DNA from 3 places in the Pseudomonas sp. Stari2 genome. Region 1 is predicted to be linked to each of the others. Evidence: predicted binding sites of a transcription regulator. Region 1 holds the regulator's gene; each other region holds the start of a gene.
The links. Region 1 encodes FliA, which starts transcription of late flagellar genes. Its sites were predicted from a motif close to CTAAAGTTTNNNNNNNNNNNGCCGNTAA; they were not measured.

Region 1 (3,277 bases):
TGACTAAACTGGATGAGACGGCCAGCCTTGGCGAAGTGCTGAGTCTGGCGATCAGTCATGAACTGCCGGTCGCCTACCTGACCGATGGCCCCCGGATTCCGGATGATCTGCATCTGCCGCGCCGTCATCAATTGGTCAGCCGCGCCGTCAGCGTGCAAATGCAGGAAGAACCCAGCGAAGAAGCCATGGCTGACATGTTCGCTGATATCTACCACAGCCCGACCAAGCAGGTTGGCTGAGGTAATGAACAGTTTTTGTACCTACATCGATGGTCTGCCACGCATTGTTCCGGTTGTGAACGCGCAGCCAGTAATGTGGCCTCCGTCTATGCAAGACAAGGTAAAGAAATAACATGGGCAGCATGCATCCCGTACAGGTGATCGCGGTGACCGGCGGCAAAGGTGGCGTCGGCAAGACTAACGTGTCAGTGAACTTGTCCCTGGCGCTGGCAGAGCTTGGCCGTCGGGTCATGCTGCTGGACGCCGACCTGGGTCTGGCGAACGTCGACGTTCTGCTGGGCCTCACGCCCAAACGTACCCTGGCCGATGTGATCGAGGGCCGCTGCGAGCTGCGCGACGTGCTGTTGCAAGGTCCCGGCGGGATCCGCATCGTGCCGGCCGCTTCTGGCACCCAGAGCATGGTTCATCTGAGTCCGGCCCAGCATGCCGGCCTGATCCAGGCGTTCAGCGATATCGGCGACAATCTCGATGTGTTGGTGATCGACACCGCTGCGGGTATCGGTGACTCGGTAGTCAGTTTTGTTCGCGCTGCGCAAGAAGTGTTGCTGGTGGTCTGCGACGAGCCGACCTCGATTACCGACGCCTACGCGCTGATCAAACTGCTGAACCGCGATTACGGCATGAACCGCTTCCGCGTCCTGGCCAACATGGCCCAGAGCCCGCAGGAAGGTCGCAATCTGTTCGCCAAGTTGACCAAGGTCACGGATCGCTTCCTTGACGTCGCCCTACAATACGTCGGCGCGGTGCCTTACGACGAAAGCGTGCGCAAGGCGGTGCAGAAGCAGCGTGCGGTCTATGAAGCTTTCCCGCGTTCCAAGTGCGCACTGGCGTTCAAGGCGATCGCACAGAAGGTCGACACCTGGCCGCTGCCCGCCAACCCGCGCGGCCACCTCGAATTTTTCGTCGAGCGCCTCGTGCAGCAAACGGCAGGACCTGTGCTATGACCGCCAGCGGTATGAATTTCTACAAGAAGTCGGCACGTGACGCGCAGTACGAACTGATCGAGCGTTACGCGCCACTGGTCAAACGCATTGCTTACCACTTGCTGGCGCGATTGCCTGCCAGTGTGCAGGTCGAAGACCTGATCCAGGCCGGGATGATCGGCCTGCTCGAAGTCTCGACCAAATACGACGCCAGCAAAGGCGCCAGTTTCGAAACGTACGCGGGCATCCGGATCCGCGGCGCCATGCTCGATGAAGTACGCAAGGGGGACTGGGCACCACGCTCGGTTCACCGTAACACCCGTATGGTCAGCGACGCGATTCGCTCGATTGAAGCTAAAACCGGCCGTGACGCTAAAGATCACGAGGTTGCGGCCGAACTCCAATTGAGTCTCGACGATTACTACGGGATTTTGAATGACACCCTGGGCAGCCGACTGTTCAGTTTCGACGACCTGTTGCAGGACGGCGAACACGAAGGGCTGCACGAGGATGGCGCCAGTGCTCATCTTGAGCCGTCGCGCGATCTGGAAGATGAGCGCTTCCAGGCTGCGTTGGCGGACGCGATTGCCAATTTGCCGGAGCGTGAGCGACTGGTGTTGGCGCTGTACTACGACGAAGAGCTGAACCTCAAGGAAATCGGTGAAGTCCTTGGCGTCAGTGAATCGCGGGTCAGCCAGTTACATAGCCAGTGCGCGGCCCGCTTGCGGGGGCGTTTGGGGGAGTGGCGAGCGCGCTGAAGGCAGTGTGGGGACGCTGCGAACGAGGCTGGTGCGGTGGTGAACGGCACCGGTCTTGCTCTGTTGTGCTCCAGACAGTCATCGAGTGTTTTGCCGGATTGATTGAAATGGCGCGTCCAGGTGCTGGGCGCGTTTAAGACTGCTTGGAGGTCGAATTGAACAAAGACATGAAAATCCTCATCGTTGATGACTTCTCAACGATGCGGCGGATCATCAAGAACCTGTTGCGTGACCTCGGGTTCACCAACACCGTTGAAGCCGACGATGGCACCACTGCCATTCCGGTACTCAACAGCGGCAGCATCGACTTTCTGGTGACCGACTGGAACATGCCTGGCATGACCGGTATCGACTTGCTGCGTCACGTGCGCGCCGATGAAAAACTCAAGCACCTGCCAGTGCTGATGGTGACTGCTGAAGCCAAGCGCGAGCAGATCATCGAAGCGGCCCAGGCCGGTGTTAACGGCTACGTGGTCAAACCTTTCACGGCTCAGGCGCTGAAAGAAAAAATCGAGAAGATTTTCGAACGCATCGGCTGATGACGCGCGGGGGAGCTATGGAGCATAAAGAATCTTCACAGGGCGACTTCGAGTCGACGCTGAAAAAACACGCGGTCGAACTGGTCGAAAGCCTTGAAAAAGGCAGGTTCGGCGACGCTGTGCAACTGATCCATGAGCTCAATCAGACCCGTGACCGTGGCCTGTACCAGGAAGTCGGCAAGCTCACGCGCGAACTGCACAGTGCAATCGTCAACTTCCAGATCGACCCGCACATGCCGCAGGCCGAGGAAGTGTCGCAGATCACTGATGCGACCGAGCGCCTGAGCTATGTGGTCAAGCTGACCGAAGCGGCGGCCAACCGCACCATGGACCTGGTGGAAAGCGCCACGCCGGTGGTCAATGGTCTGGCTGACGAAGCCCAGGCATTGAGTGCCGACTGGGGACGCTTCATGCGTCGTGAAGTCGGGGCTGAGGAGTTCCGCGAGCTGGCGCGTCGGGTCGACGGTTTTCTGACACGCAGCAGCACCGACAACCGCGCAGTGTCGAGCAACCTCAACGACATTCTGCTGGCCCAGGATTACCAGGACCTCACAGGTCAAGTGATCAAGCGCGTGACCCAGTTGGTCACCGAAGTCGAAAGCAATCTGCTCAAACTCGTGCTCATGGCCAGCCAGGTGGACCGCTTTGCGGGCATCGAACATGACCGTGCTGCAATGCTCGCTGAAAAAGATCCACAAAAACATCTCTCGCAGGGTGAAGGTCCGCAGATTCATGCCGATAAACGAGAAGACGTTGTGTCCGGTCAGGACGATGTGGACGATTTGTTATCCAGCCTTGGATTTTAGTTTTCTGGGTTT
Region 2 (3,277 bases), 1.6 Mb from region 1:
GATGCCGGGGCGTGACGATCAAACAGGTGACCTGTCACCCCTACACCCAGCGCATGGCAGCCTGCCTCGGCTTTCACAATACGGGATGGCTGCCCGACGGTGTCCCGTCTCCGCATGACGCCTCGGCACGGGAGTCGCTCGTCATCGGGTACCTGCCCATCGATGGAAACCGGCGGCCGCTTCCAGCCCTGGCATGGCCCGACAGCTGTAGAGACTTCATGCAGCAGATGTGCAGTGTGTTCGGGACGCAGGAAAGGGTCGCGCCATGGGTGGGCGAACCGGTGCATCTTGAACAGCGGTGGGATCGATATGAAGGGACTTTCAAGGCACTTGATAGCTGTTTGCTCAAGCAGTTGCAGGAACTGCCGGTGCATTGGCTCATTTCAATCCGGCTGAGGCTGGCGCAGGGGTTTGATAGCGCTTGCCACGCGCTGACGACGGCGGGTTTCGTGTTCATCGGACTGGCGCCGGATGAACGAGGTGCAGGATGGCTGGCGTTGTTTCATCGCGGCGCAAAACCACCCTCGCTGACGTTGATTTGCCCGCAGATGCAGCGGCTGCACGATGACCTGCAAGGGAAAAAGGCGAGCGTGGCGCAATAACAACAAGCCCCCTTGTCGGGGGCTTGTCGTTGCAGGGTCATGCCTTGGCGCTGACACCTTTGTCGGTCGGAGGCGCACGTTCACCGCCCTGTCCGTAGGTTTTCAGGCTCTGCAGCACATAAATGGCTTTCTTGTACTCCGGGATCAATGTATTGGCGTACTTGTTGCCCTTGAGGCTGTTGTTGTTGATGGTGTCCAGTTGCGTGGCGAAATATTCCAGCGCATTGAACTTGGCATCCGGGTCTTTCTGAATGCCGAAGCGATCGAACTTGTCACCGGCATTGAGCAGTGTCATCGAGGTCACTTCGGAAATAAGGCCCCGACTGCGCAGGAAATCCGCCAGTTTGCCCAACTGCTTGGGAGAGACGTTTTCCGGATCGAATCCCTTGATGTTCTTGTGCAAACGCTGCTTGTCCATTTCCGCCGTATTGAGAACGGTGGGGTCGTTGCCGACCAGGGCCAGCATCTGCTTGACCTTTACGCTTTGAGAAACCGGTTTGCCCGAGCTCCCTGCATCTCGAACCAGCAAACCTGCCTTGGGCTGCCACGCGCCGGTATAACCAACGGTCATGAGCGTGCTCCTTGCGAAAAGAACATGAAAATATCCTTGTGGAACGTCTTGAGTTGTCCGGAGTATCGGCCGGCAAACTGAAGGCACCAATCTGTTTTTCATTTTTTTACAAATTTTGTACATTCTCGATACAAAGCACTGCAAGGCCCGCAGATGTTGAGCCAGAGCCGTCTGGCCAGGTCGGCGAAAATCGGCTTTTTGCTCTAACGAACGGGCTGGTTAGTTTGCATGTGTCGGGTTTGTTACTTGCCTGTCAGCGTTTCAAAGTTTTTTAGCACGTGAGTACCTAAAGCTTCGTCGCAGCGCGACGATACGTAAGGGATACCCCTACTGTTTTACTCCTCGCCCCTAATAAGAAACGCTGCTCAAGGACCGGTCTCCATGCCCGCATTCCGTACCATTCAGGCTCGCTACACGCTGTTTCTGGTTCTTTTCATTCTGTTGCTGTCGGTGTTGACGGTGGTCGGCATCAGCCAACTGGTCGCGCCCAAACTGCGACATACCGAAGAGCAGGTTGTACTTAATCGTATCGCTGAGGTCGCCGAGCAGATCCAGGGCGAACTGAACAAGGTTCAGTCGCAGCAGCGCAGCATCACCCAGACCATCCCGCTGCTCGACAGCGCGGCCATCGATACCGTGCTGCCGGGGCTGGTGGATCAGTACGGCGAACTGAAAGTGTTCGGCGGTGGTATCTGGCCATTGCCCGGCCAGCGTGAGGCGGGACGTAACAAGTTCAGCACCTTCTGGCACCGCGACAGCTCCGGCAAACTCGCTGTGAACACTTTCTGGAACAGCGACGCAGCCCCCAACTATTACGACCAGAGCTGGTACAAGGGCGGCCTGCAAACCCCGCGCGGCCAGTGCGCCTGGGCCGCTGCCTATAAAGATGATGCCAGCGCCGAGCCGCGCACCAACTGCGCCATGGCCATTCAGAAAAACGGTACGACCTGGGGCGTGTCGACCATCGACGTGACGCTGGGCTTCTTCAACGACCTGGTAGCGCGCAAGGAAAAAGACCTCAGCGCCGAAATGCTGATCGTCGAGGCCGACGGCAAGATCATCAGTAACAGCTCGCGCATCAATGGCCCGATCGTGTTGAAAAATATCAGCGAGCTTGCCGGCAGTTCACCGTTCGCCAGCCAGGTAAAAGCTGGCCTGCAACAACGTGATCAGGCCCAGCGCGTCGAGTTCGACAACAACGGTGAAGCCAGCACTTTCTTCATGCGCCCGATCGAAGGCACGCCGTGGTTCCTCGCCACTGCACTGCCGACCAAAATGCTCACCGCGCAACGTGACGACGTACTCAGCAGCCTCAGCCTGTTGCAGATTCCGCTGGTGTTCCTGCTGGTGCTGCTGCAGGTCTACGCGATTCGCCAACTGGTTGCGCGCATGAAAGCGCTCAAGGCCAACATTGATTCGCTGTCCAGCGGCGATGCCGACCTGACCCGCCGTATCACCATCCGCGCCGAAGACGAACTCGGCGCGATCGGTCACTCGGTCAACACCTTCATCGCCTATCTGCAGAACATGATCGGCGAAGTCACCCAGGCCACCGGCGCCATGGCTTCGAGCCTCGACAACCTGCAACGCACCTCGGCACACACCAGCCAGATCCTGTTGCGCCACGCCTCGGAAACCGACCAGACCGTCACCGCCATCAACGAGATGAGTTCCACCGCAGAAAGCGTTGCGCAGAACGCTGCCGAAACCGCTGCGTTTACCCAGCGTGCCAACGAAAATGCCGACCGCTCACGGGTCGTGGTGGGTGAAGCGACCAGCAGTGTCGTGGCGCTGATCGATGAAGTGGCCAGTGCCACTCACAAAGTCGAAAACATGCAACAGGACGCCCAGCGCATTACCGAAATCCTCGGTGTGATCGGCGCCATCGCCGGCCAGACCAACCTGCTTGCGCTGAACGCCGCCATCGAAGCCGCCCGCGCCGGTGAACAGGGCCGCGGTTTCGCCGTGGTCGCCGATGAGGTACGCGCCCTCGCCGCCCGCACCCAGGCCAGTACCTCGGAAATCAACGAAATGCTGGCCCGCCTGACCCAGGGTGTGAGCTCTTCGGTCAGCGCCATGGAAAACACCCAGGCCAGTTGCCAGT
Region 3 (3,277 bases), 1.4 Mb from region 1:
GAGCTCGCCCATGGCCTCGGTGGAATGGCCGACTTCGGCAGCCAGACGTTCGATCTGGGCAATGGCTTCGCCGACCACTTTGTCGCCTTCGCGGGCCTGTTGGTCAGCGGCGACGGCTGCTTCCGAAGCTTCCTCGGCGTTGCGCGCGACTTCCTGCACGGTGGCAGCCATTTCGTTCATGGCGGTGGCGACCTGATCGGTCTCGATCTTCTGATTGTTCACACCGGCGCTGGTCTGCTCGGTCACGGCCGACAGTTCTTCGGCGGCGCTGGCGATCTGGGTGACGCCGTCGCTGATGCCACCGATCAGTTCGCGCAGACCCTGGGTCATGCTCAGCATCGAACGCTGCAACTGGCCGAGTTCGTCGCGACGCTGGGAGATCAGGTTGTGGGTCAGGTCACCAGCGGCCACGCGCTCGGCGACTTTCAGGGTCTGCTCCAGCGGGATGATGATCTGCCGGGTGATCGCCCAGGCGGCGAGCAGGCCGAAGGCCACGGCCAGCAGGGTGGCGATCAGCAACTGGTTCTTGGCGCTGGCGGCATCGGTGTCACGGACGATGGTCTGGGAGTCGGTGAGCTTCTTGCTGATGTCCATCAACAGGTCGCCTTGGGTCGACATGCGGGCAAGGGCCTTGGCGCTGGCAACCTGCGAATCACGGAACTGGCTGACGGCGGCGCGATAGGCTTTCAGCGACTCGGTAGCCTGTTGCAGGTTGGCGATGTGCTGTTCCGGCAGTTTGGCCGGCAGGGTCTCGAGGTTTTTAAGGGCGTTGTCGATGGCGTCGAGGGCCGGTTGTTCGGCCTCGGCCTTGGCACTGTAGGTGTATCCGCGCACCTGGAAGCGTGCCTGCTGAATCAGCTTGCTGAGGTCGATCACCGCGTTGAACTGGGCAACGCTGTCGCCTTGCAGCATGGATTTCTCGACTTCGGCGACCTTGGCCACGGCGTTGTCAGCGGTGGCGCCGAGCTTGCTGCGGGCATCTTCGCGGTTGGCGCCGGCCTGCACCATGTCGGCGAAGGCGCGTTTGTACTCGGCGACGGCCGCCAGTTGTTGATCGACTTTCGCCGCGTCCGACGGTTGCTCGATCAGGCTGCGAGCGGTTTGCAGGCCGCTGTCGAGTTTGCCGAGCAGGTCGTTGACCGCGCCAGGGCCTTGTTCGCCACGACGCATTTCATAGTCCAGACGCGCCAAACGCAGGTCCTTGGTCAGCTCGTTGAGGCTGGAGATGAAGCCGAGTTTGTCACCGCGGCTGATGATGCCGCTCATGCCGGTCCAGCCGGTGAAGGTGATCAACAGCGTCAGCAGCAGCACCAGGCCGAAACCGATGCCCAGCTTGCGTTTGACGCTGACGTTTCCAAGATTCTCGGCTAACCAACGGTACATGCGACGACTCCCCTCGGACCACTAATTGGACTTATGGAGACTGTATCGGCTGGATGATGGCAATCTGTAACGCAATTTGTCTGGCGCCGAATGGCGCCAGAGCGGTTCAGAACAGGCGGGCGAGCAGGGCAGTGACGGCGGTTTCGACGCGCAGGATGCGATCGCCGAGTTGCACCGGTTGCAGGCCGGACTTGGCCAGCAAGTCGATCTCGTACGGAATCCAGCCACCCTCGGGGCCGATGGCCAGGGTCACCGGTTCGCTCAGGGCTCGCGGGCAGGGCGGGAAGTTGCCCGGATGACCGACCAGGCCGAGGGTGCCGTCGGTGATGGCCGGCAGGCGATCTTCGACGAATGGCTTGAAGCGCTTCTCGATAATGATTTCCGGAAGCACAGTATCGCGGGCCTGCTCGAGGCCGAGGATCAGATTCTCGCGAATCGCTTCCGGCTCGAGAAACGGCGTCTGCCAGAAACTCTTCTCGACGCGATAGCTGTTGACCAGAATCACCTTCGACACGCCCATGGTCGCCACGGTCTGGAACACCCGACGCAGCATCTTCGGGCGTGGCAGGGCGAGTACCAGGGTCAGCGGCAACTTGGCCGGCGGTGGCTGATCGAGTGTGACCCGCAGTTCGGCTTCGCCCGCTTCCAGGCGCAGCAGCTCGGCCGAGCCCATCAACCCGTTGATGCGCCCGACCCGCAGGCTGTCGCCGACTTCCGAGCGATGGACTTCCTGCATGTGGGTCAGGCGCCGATCACGCAGCACGACGCGGTCGGCCGCAATGAAATCGGCCTCTTCGAGCAACAGCAGGTTCATGGCTGGGTCGCTGGCGGCTGGTCGTTGTGGTCGTCGACGGTTTCGTCCGGGCGCTCGCGCTTGCTGACCAGGCTGCCGAACAGGATGCCGACTTCAAACAGCATCCACATCGGTACGGCCAGCAGGGTCTGGGAGAAGATGTCCGGCGGGGTCAGGATCATGCCGACCACGAAGCAGCCGATGATCACGTACGGGCGGATCTTCTTCAGGTATTTGACGTCGACCACGCCGATCCACACCAGCAGCACCACGGCCACCGGGATTTCGAACGCCACGCCGAAGGCGAAGAACAGCGTCATGACGAAATCGAGGTAGCTGGTGATGTCGGTCATCATTTCCACGCCGGCCGGGGTGGCCGAGGCGAAGAACTTGAAGATCAGCGGGAACACGAAGAAGTAGGCGAACGCCATGCCGGTGTAGAACAGCAGGATGCTGGAAATCAGCAACGGCACCGCGACACGCTTCTCGTGCTTGTACAGGCCTGGTGCGATGAAGCCCCAGATCTGATGCAGGATCACCGGGATCGCCAGGAACAGCGACACCATCATCGTCAATTTCAGCGGCGTCAGGAACGGCGACGACACGTCGGTGGCGATCATCGTCGCGCCGGCCGGCAGGTACTGGCGCAGCGGCGTCGAGACGAAGGTGTAGATCTGCTGGGTGAAGGCGAACAGCCCGGCGAAGATGATAAAGATCGCCGCGACGCAACGCAGCAGGCGGGTGCGCAACTCGGTGAGGTGCGAAACCAGCGGCATGTGCTGGTCGTTTTCGGGGAGATCGCTCATGGGGCTCGCGGCGGCAGTGTAGGGTCGTGAGGGGCCGGCGTGGTTGGCCCGGCGGCTGGAGCAACGGGTTCGATCGGTTTCATGACCGGGGCAGTTTCAGCGGCTGCGGCAGAGACGTGTTCGACGCTCGCCGGTGCATGAATCGTTTGCTCTGCGACAGGCGGTATTGGCGTCTGGTCTGCCGCCGGCTGCACTGGCGTCGGCTCCTGCTGAACCGGTGGCGTGAAGATTTTCCGCGCCTCCTGCTCCAGCGACAGGATGTGTTCGTTGTGCAGTTGCCGACGGATTTCGTCGG

Region 2: the regulator FliA is predicted to act here: its motif matches at 1,460-1,487, upstream of NH234_RS16345 (methyl-accepting chemotaxis protein).
Region 3: the regulator FliA is predicted to act here: its motif matches at 1,426-1,453, upstream of NH234_RS02815 (methyl-accepting chemotaxis protein).

Annotation. Positions count from the first base shown of each region.
Region 1 covers NZ_CP099760.1:1,993,286-1,996,562, forward strand. The annotation lists gene flhF (flagellar biosynthesis protein FlhF) at 1-239, shown strand, start outside; gene fleN (flagellar synthesis regulator FleN) at 353-1,183, shown strand; gene fliA (RNA polymerase sigma factor FliA) at 1,180-1,920, shown strand; gene NH234_RS09165 (chemotaxis response regulator CheY) at 2,088-2,459, shown strand; gene NH234_RS09170 (protein phosphatase CheZ) at 2,477-3,265, shown strand.
Region 2 covers NZ_CP099760.1:3,634,811-3,638,087, forward strand. The annotation lists gene NH234_RS16335 (GNAT family N-acetyltransferase) at 1-602, shown strand, start outside; gene NH234_RS16340 (hypothetical protein) at 640-1,173, opposite strand; gene NH234_RS16345 (methyl-accepting chemotaxis protein) at 1,555-3,277, shown strand, end outside.
Region 3 covers NZ_CP099760.1:629,323-632,599, forward strand. The annotation lists gene NH234_RS02815 (methyl-accepting chemotaxis protein) at 1-1,383, opposite strand, end outside; gene NH234_RS02820 (16S rRNA (uracil(1498)-N(3))-methyltransferase) at 1,490-2,197, opposite strand; gene tatC (twin-arginine translocase subunit TatC) at 2,194-2,982, opposite strand; gene tatB (Sec-independent protein translocase protein TatB) at 2,979-3,277, opposite strand, start outside.